2 regions of the Rhizobium sp. BIGb0125 genome follow, and region 1 is predicted to be linked to the other one. Evidence: riboswitches for the same ligand, from Rfam matches in the RefSeq annotation. Region 1 holds a riboswitch; the other holds the start of a gene.
The links. A riboswitch is a leader RNA that binds a small molecule or an ion and turns the genes downstream of it on or off. The one in region 1 is predicted to bind cobalamin.
Positions count from the first base shown of each region.

Region 2: it holds a riboswitch for cobalamin, as region 1 does, so the genes downstream of both, M2418_RS06840 (CbtB-domain containing protein) here and nrdH (glutaredoxin-like protein NrdH) in region 1, are expected to answer to the same signal.

Region 1 covers NZ_JANUDV010000002.1:843,307-847,239, reverse strand. Annotated here, with positions in the region: tRNA gene M2418_RS08080 (tRNA-His) at 212-288, shown strand; gene M2418_RS08075 (bifunctional 2-polyprenyl-6-hydroxyphenol methylase/3-demethylubiquinol 3-O-methyltransferase UbiG) at 744-1,367, opposite strand; cobalamin riboswitch at 1,655-1,874, shown strand; gene nrdH (glutaredoxin-like protein NrdH) at 2,122-2,343, shown strand; gene nrdI (class Ib ribonucleoside-diphosphate reductase assembly flavoprotein NrdI) at 2,356-2,772, shown strand; gene nrdE (class 1b ribonucleoside-diphosphate reductase subunit alpha) at 2,742-3,933, shown strand, end outside.
Region 2 covers NZ_JANUDV010000002.1:585,108-589,040, forward strand. Annotated here, with positions in the region: gene M2418_RS06825 (type 1 glutamine amidotransferase family protein) at 1-364, shown strand, start outside; gene M2418_RS06830 (hypothetical protein) at 371-697, opposite strand; gene M2418_RS06835 (CbtA family protein) at 694-1,419, opposite strand; gene M2418_RS06840 (CbtB-domain containing protein) at 1,431-1,613, opposite strand; cobalamin riboswitch at 1,785-2,042, opposite strand; gene M2418_RS06845 (PAS domain-containing methyl-accepting chemotaxis protein) at 2,213-3,933, shown strand, end outside.

The sequences.
Region 1 (3,933 bases):
TAAATAACTTCCCAGCGCGCGGCGGTCCATAATCACCAGCAGGGAATTGGCAAACAGAGTTAATTGCCAGAAGTTTGGTTGTTGGTGGGCCTGCGGTCAATGATCGGCATTTGCTATTCCACGTCTTTTTTTGTAAAAAGTTCAAAGGGTCTTGCAAAAACGGAAAACACCCCGTATGTGACCCCCATAGCGGCCTTGCGGCCGGTCGTGTGCGGTTGTAGCTCAGTTGGTTAGAGCGCAGGTTTGTGGCACCTGAGGTCGGTGGTTCAACTCCACTCAACCGTACCATTTTTCCACATAAATTCAGACAGTTGTAAGACGCTAGGGATGTAAAAAGCCCCGGTTGCCCTGTCTGCTATGGTTTCTCACCATGTGACCGCTTTCTGGAGTTTTCGCAAATTTGCGTCCGGTGCGCCCGGTTTGTGTGTTCAGATCGAAATCACCGGCTTTGAAACGCGACTTGTGGCGCACTACGCCTAAAGCAGCACATTGATTCGCTTAAACGCGATTTTATCTCAACATTCTAACTGCATCTGCTTGTCGTTCAGGCAATCACTTTGGCGCGACTGAAAATGCGACAGATGAGGTCAAGCCGAAGCTTAATGTCGCAAAAAAGAACGTTCTGCACCCTACCGGTCGCGACGCTTCTGATTACGTCCAAATGAGAAGCCTCCCGCATTCTGACGTACGGGAGGCTTTTTATGTTTGAGATGAGGCGGCGATTTCGAGCAGCGCTGTCACGCTTATTTCTTCCAGAACAACATCAGATTGTTGGTCGTCTTGCCGCCGTAGCCGTCCATCACCTTGATATCGCTGACGAGCCGCAAACCCTCGCTGATGAAGGTGTTTTGGTAAAGATGCAGGTCTCTGTACTTGGCCACGTAACCGGACTGGTCTTCGAGAGACAGAGTATTGTGGTGAGACAGTGAGTCACCCATGATGATGAATGCGTTGTTGGACGCCAGATGGACCATTTTCTTGACGAGAGCATTAAATTTCTCATCGTCAATGATGCAGCTCGTTACGCCCATGCACAGGATGGTGTTGAACTTTTCCTGGTCTGGAGAAATTTCGTCCACCGTTGCACAGTGAAAGGTCATTTTGGGTTCGTGCGCGAAATTTTGTCTGGCAACATCCAGCAGGCCGGGCGAGATATCGTAGCCGACGATCTTCTCAGATTTCGGCAAAAACATTGCGGTATATTCGCCGTTGCCGCATCCGATATCCAAAGTCGAATGTGCGGCTGGAATATGTGAAATAATAACCTCGAGAATCTTTTTCTTTTTCTCGTAATATTCCGGTGCAGCCAGATGTGAATTGCTGGTGTTTTTCCAATAAATCTCGGATTTTTCCTGATGGGAAACCATGACGTCCACCTTTTAAATTATGCGAAATTTCAATTTCGAATCACGTGCTTAGCACTGTTGGCAGGCAGCATCCCAATATTGCGGTGATTTTCAAGTGAAGTTACCTTGTCGCACGCTTTTTACAGGATATCTCGGTCGTGAGGCTGGGTCGGTGCAGCATGGGGGAAAGGCACGCAATGCAGGCCGACAAACGTTCCGTCACACGCTCTCCATCAAACGAATGCATTCTGTTGTGAGGAAAGCAGTTTTCGGGCTTGTGGTTGATTGACGAATCGCGCGCAATAACTACTATATGTAGCGTTCTAGGTTCTTCCGGTCGCAAGACATAGGAAGCTAAGATGGGAATATGGTGAGCCAGCGTAGTAAGGCGATGCCATAGCTGCCCCCGCAACTGTAAGCGGATAGCGTCTACTTAATTCCGTCACTGAAGCATGTGTGCTTTGGGAAGACTAGGTATGATGCCGTGACCCGCGAGCCAGGAGACCTGCCTCGAACAAGACAATCCACGGGCGGGGTGTCCGAAGGGTGCGTGTTATCCCAGGCATAGCTTGGCATGCGCACATTTGACCCCTGCCAAAGCTTCGGGGTGAAAGCATGCTGTATGAAATATGTGTTCCGTTCGTCATGATGCGCGCGCGGTATTTAATCTGATGTGATTTCAGACCCCCGAGAATTTTAAGAACCAACGGTTTTGTCCCCAAGACGTAACCGAATGCATCCGCTTGCCCAATTTTATCGACCAACGAGGAACGTCATGAATATCACCGTCTACAGCAAACCTGCATGCGTACAGTGCACGGCCACGACACGCGCTCTCGAGCGACAGGGTATTGCGTACAATGTCATCGATGTTTCCGTTGATGATCAGGCGCTGATGCATGTGCAGAATCTCGGTTACCGTCAGGTGCCGGTTGTTGTGGCGGGTGACACCCATTGGGCCGGTTTCAGGCCGGATATGATCAGCACGCTGTCGTGACGGACGATCGGCATGGGGCTGATCGTTTATTATTCATCGACATCGGAAAACACCCGTCGCTTCGTTGAAAAGCTGGGGTTTCGGGCGCTGCGCCTACCAGTTGCGGCAGATCAGGTCCCGCCGCTGGTGACAGAGCCTTATGTGCTTGTCGTGCCGACCTATGGTGGCGGCGGCGCAAAAGGTGCGGTGCCGAAACCGGTTATCCAGTTTTTGAACTCTACGGAAAATCGAAGCTTCATTCGCGGTGTTATCGCCGCTGGAAACACCAATTTCGGCGAGGCCTACTGCCTTGCCGGTGACATCATATCCCGCAAATGCGAAGTGCCCTTTCTCTACAAATTCGAGCTCTTGGGTACCGGGGAAGATGTTGCGAAAGCCAAATATGGATTGGAACGATTTTGGACGTCACAACACTCGAACGCCCACTAAAGGCGGGTGAAACGGCGCTGGATTATCACGCGCTGAACGCGATGCTGAACCTCTATGATGAGGATGGAAAAATCCAGCTCGACAAGGACAAGCTGGCGGCACGGCAGTATTTTCTGCAGCACGTCAACCAGAACACGGTCTTTTTCCATAACTTGCGGGAAAAGCTCGATTATCTGGTCCTGGAAGGCTATTACGAACAGGAGGTTCTGGACCAGTATTCCTTCAATTTCGTGCGTGATCTTTTCGACGAAGCCTATGCGCGTAAATTCCGCTTCCCGACCTTCCTAGGCGCGTTCAAATATTACACCAGCTACACGCTGAAAACCTTTGACGGCAAGCGTTATCTCGAGCGCTACGAAGACCGTATATGCATGGTTGCTCTGACGCTTGCGCGCGGTGATGAAGTGTTGGCCCGCAATCTGATGGATGAGGTCATTTCCGGTCGTTTCCAGCCAGCGACGCCCACATTTCTCAATGCCGGCAAAAAACAGCGCGGCGAACTGGTCTCGTGCTTCCTGCTGCGCATTGAAGACAACATGGAAAGCATTGGCCGTTCCATCAATTCTGCCCTGCAGCTTTCAAAGCGCGGTGGTGGTGTGGCGCTCTCGCTGACCAATGTCCGCGAAATGGGCGCGCCGATCAAAAATATAGAAAACCAGTCATCCGGCGTCATTCCGGTGATGAAGTTGCTGGAAGATGCATTTTCCTATGCCAACCAGCTCGGCGCACGCCAAGGGGCAGGGGCCGTATATCTGCATGCGCACCACCCTGACATCATGCGGTTCCTGGACACCAAGCGCGAAAATGCCGATGAAAAAATCCGCATCAAAACCCTGTCGCTCGGCGTAGTCGTTCCCGACATCACCTTTGAACTGGCGAAGAACAACGAGGATATGTACCTGTTCTCGCCTTATGATGTGGAGCGGGTTTACGGCGTGCCGTTTACCGAGATTTCGGTCACCGAAAAATACCGGGAAATGGTTGCCGACAGCCGCATTCGTAAAAAGAAGATCAAGGCCCGCGAGTTCTTCCAGATCATTGCGGAAATCCAGTTCGAGAGCGGTTATCCTTACATCATGTTTGAGGATACGGTGAACCGGGAAAACCCTATTGCCGGTCGTATCACCATGAGCAATCTGTGCTCCGAAATTCTGCAGGTCA
Region 2 (3,933 bases), 260 kb from region 1:
TGTTCCAGGCGGACTGAGTTGGGAGCGTGGCGGCGCGCCGGACTTTACCGAGATGGTGCAGCGGTTCCGGCGGGAGGGACGTGTGGTCGCCGGCATTTGCGCGGCCGCCAGCATGCTGGCCGGCACCGGCATTTTGAATGACGTTGCCCATACCGGCAACTCACTTGCCTCACACCGCGCCTATCCAGCCTATTCGGGTGCAGATTATTATCGCGACCAGCCACAGGCGGTGCGCGACCAAGGCGTTATCACGGCAGCGGGAACCGCGCCGGTCAGTTTTACCACCGAGATCCTCAAGGCGCTTGACCTGTGGGGACAGGAAGCAGAATCAGAAATCAAGGCGTTTGCAGCCGAGCACCGCTGAGATAACTCAGCTGGCAACATCGCGGTCGAGAACCCGGCAAACACGCTGTGGACCCGACGCGATATCGTTACCCAATGCGCGACGAATATCCCGACTGTTCAGATGAAGGCTTTTGTCGATTGGTAGGTTTTGTCGCTTGATCTTGTCGAGGGCGGCAGCTTCAAACGCAGCCTGATGCTCGGTAAAACAGGCAAGGCAGGCCTCGCTATCCGGTGATGCACCAAGCAGTGCCTTGAAAGCAAGGCGGTGCACGGCGCAAGGCGCGCCATGCCCGGGAACAGAAAAGCGCAGCGCATCAAGCGCCACGCTCCATTCGGCAGAACCGTTGTTCACTTGGCCGCTTCAAAGCGCTTGAGGAACGTGCCGCTCAAAGCACCCAGCAACACCCAGAAGACAAAGCTAGTGAGTGTGGCAAGGATGATGAAACGGCGCTCCAGTGGCAGTGGTGCCAAAGCATGTTCGCCTTCTGGCGGCAACGGCGCACCAATGACATGCGGCGCAGCAATCAGCACGATGGCGAGAACCGCAGCCCATGGCTCACGACGGAAAGCCAAAAGCGCTAAACCACCTGCTGTTGCTACCGCAGTGCCAATCCACCAGGCCTGACGCGCGGCCAGTTCACCAGCCGGGCTTCCCGGCAATTCAGGCGGCAGACCGACCATCGGCGCCAGAGCCACGGCCGCAAAGCCGCCAAGCCCCCAGAACAGACCTTCACGCCAGCCAATATTGCTGCCCCGCAGTGAGATGAGGCCGGTCAGAACCAGTGCATAACCGATTGCCGTCAGAATATTGGCAGCAGCCGTGTAGGCATTCCGCTCAAAACCATCCGCCGGTCCCCAGGCTTCTTCGTCATGAGCGTGGCCAGCAGGCGCAGCCGCTTCACCGGTTGCCGGTGCTGCGTCATGATTATGCCCGGCCTCACCGCCAGCCGATTCGAATGTCTCGGCATGCAGGATCAACGGTGTGGTGCCGACATATTGCATGATACTGACGGCAAGTCCGCAGATCAGCCCCACCAGAACGGATGTAAAAACGATATTACGAAAAGACGACATGTCGCTCTCCCTCAGTGGCAGGGAAAGGCGTTGGCATGGCGCGTATCATGCGCGGCATTATGCACGGCCTCGATATGCGAAAAGCCGACAAAACCGATGATGAACAGGCCGCAGAACACGGCCAGAAGCGACTGGACTGCGCTGGCAGATTTGACAGATACCGCCTGCGTGGCGGCGTTGTTTTGGACAGACATGGTGAACCCTCTCGCTCAATGCATACGCAGTCTCAAAAACGGAACCGGCAGCGTATGCAATGGACACGCGGATCCGCAATCGACATCCGTCACCACGGGGAAGCACACGAAGAAAGAGGAAACCGCCGAAGCATTTCCGCAAAACCGCGCAAATTCCGGACACCCCGCCGGCATGGACACTCTCGCGATGGCAGGTCTCCTGGCTCACGGGTCGTAACCTGAAAACACCTTCCCGGTCTGTCTGTTTTTTCGCATCGACAGTGCAAAATCACTATGATTTCATATCGATGCGCCAGACCAGTGGCTCTTTGTTTTCAGGCTCTCCGTTCACAGTTGCGGGGGCAGCCACGAATGAGGACAATTCCCTATCGTGTTCCCTTTTCATCCAGCCGGAAAACCCGGCAAGGAACCATCCATCTTTGTTATCCGGCGCGGCACGGTTTGAGTCAATGGGCGACGTTTCAATCGGGCAATCAGTGTCGCTGCGTGACAAGGTGATTGTACCGTTAGAGCTGAAAATGCGGAAATCTAATCAAAGTTTTAACTAAAATTTGCCAGTGAATAGTTATAGACATTAACCAAGTTTGACAGGTGGAGTTATGGGGTTTGATCGCATTTTCAGCACGGAAGCCGCGGCTATCCTGTCTGCATTCAGCCGATCGCAGGCCATCATATCTTTTACACCCGACGGCATGGTGCTCGACGCCAACGAAAATTTCTGCGCGACGCTCGGTTACCGGCTAGATGAGATCAAAGGCCGTCATCACAGAATGTTCATGCGCGCAGAAGACGCTGCCGCAGCAGACTACACGACGTTCTGGAAGGGCCTCGCTTCCGGCCAGTATGAGCAACGCCAGTTCCGCCGCCTGACGAAGAGCGGTGAAGAAATCTGGATCCAGGCCAGCTATAACCCGATTATCCGCGGCGGCAAGGTAGTCAAGGTGGTGAAGATCGCCACCGACATTACTGCCGCCAAGCAGGAGAGCGTGGAAAGCAAGGGCAAGATTTCCGCGCTGTCGCGCGCACAGGCCGTCATCGAGTTCAAGCCGGATGGCACGATCCTGACCGCCAATGAAAACTTCTGCTCGGCGCTGGGTTACAGCCTCGAAGAGATCAAGGGACGCCACCACAAGATGTTCTGTGAGGCCGACTATGTTGCCTCCAATGAATATGCCGGGTTCTGGCCACGTCTGGCGGCTGGTGAATTTTATGCCGACGAGTTCAAGCGCATTACCAAGGATGGCAGTGCCATCTTCATTCAGGCGACCTACAACCCAATCCTCAATGATGAAGGCAAGGTCATCAAGGTTGTGAAATTTGCCACCGATGTCTCTGGTCGCGTACGGGCACTTCAGGAAGTGGGCGCTGGTCTTGAACGTCTGGCGGAATGCAATATTCGTCTGACAATCGACGACCCCTTCGTTCCTGAGTTCGACCACCTGCGCCACGACTTCAACCAATCGCTGGCGAAGTTCCAGGAAACCCTTGAGCAGGTGCTGACCGAAACGGCCATGCTGTCCAGTAAAAGCGGCGAGATGCGCGCCAGTGCCAGTGGCATTGCCACCCGCTCGGAGCAACAGGCGGCGGCTCTCGAGGAAACTTCCGCAGCACTTGAACAGATTACCGAGACGGTTCGCGAATCCACCGGTCGCACGGCCGAGGCCCGTAAGCTGGTTCAGGACGCCCGCATTGCAGCTGTCGATTCCGTGCAGGTTGTTGATGCAACGGTTGATGCCATGGCGCGCATTGAAACCGCATCACGCGAGATTTCCAAGATCATCGGCGTCATCGATGAAATCGCCTTCCAGACCAATTTGCTTGCCCTCAACGCCGGTGTTGAGGCTGCCCGCGCCGGTGAAGCGGGCAAAGGTTTTGCGGTCGTCGCGCAGGAGGTGCGTGAGCTTGCCCAGCGTTCAGCCTCCGCCGCCAAGGAAATCTCCGGCCTGATCAAGAACTCGACCAATGAGGTCAATGAAGGCGTCAGACTGGTTGGCAAGACGGGTGATGCACTCAAGAACATTCAAGGCTTTGTGCAGAGCATCGAAAGCAATGTCGAGGCCATCGCGATTGGCTCTTCTGAACAATCCACGAAGCTGTCAGAGATCAATTCGGCAATCGGCTCGCTCGATCAGATGACCCAGCAGAATGCCGCAATGGTCAGCAGCATGAGCGCCATTTCTGAAGCATTGGCCGAAGGTGCTGGTGAACTTGAACATCTCGTCAAGCGCTTCAAGCTTAACCGCCGCAAATGGCAGCGTGAGCCGGGCTCGGATGCCTCCAAACTTGGACCCGAAGATCGCGGTTACGGCAAAAACACCAT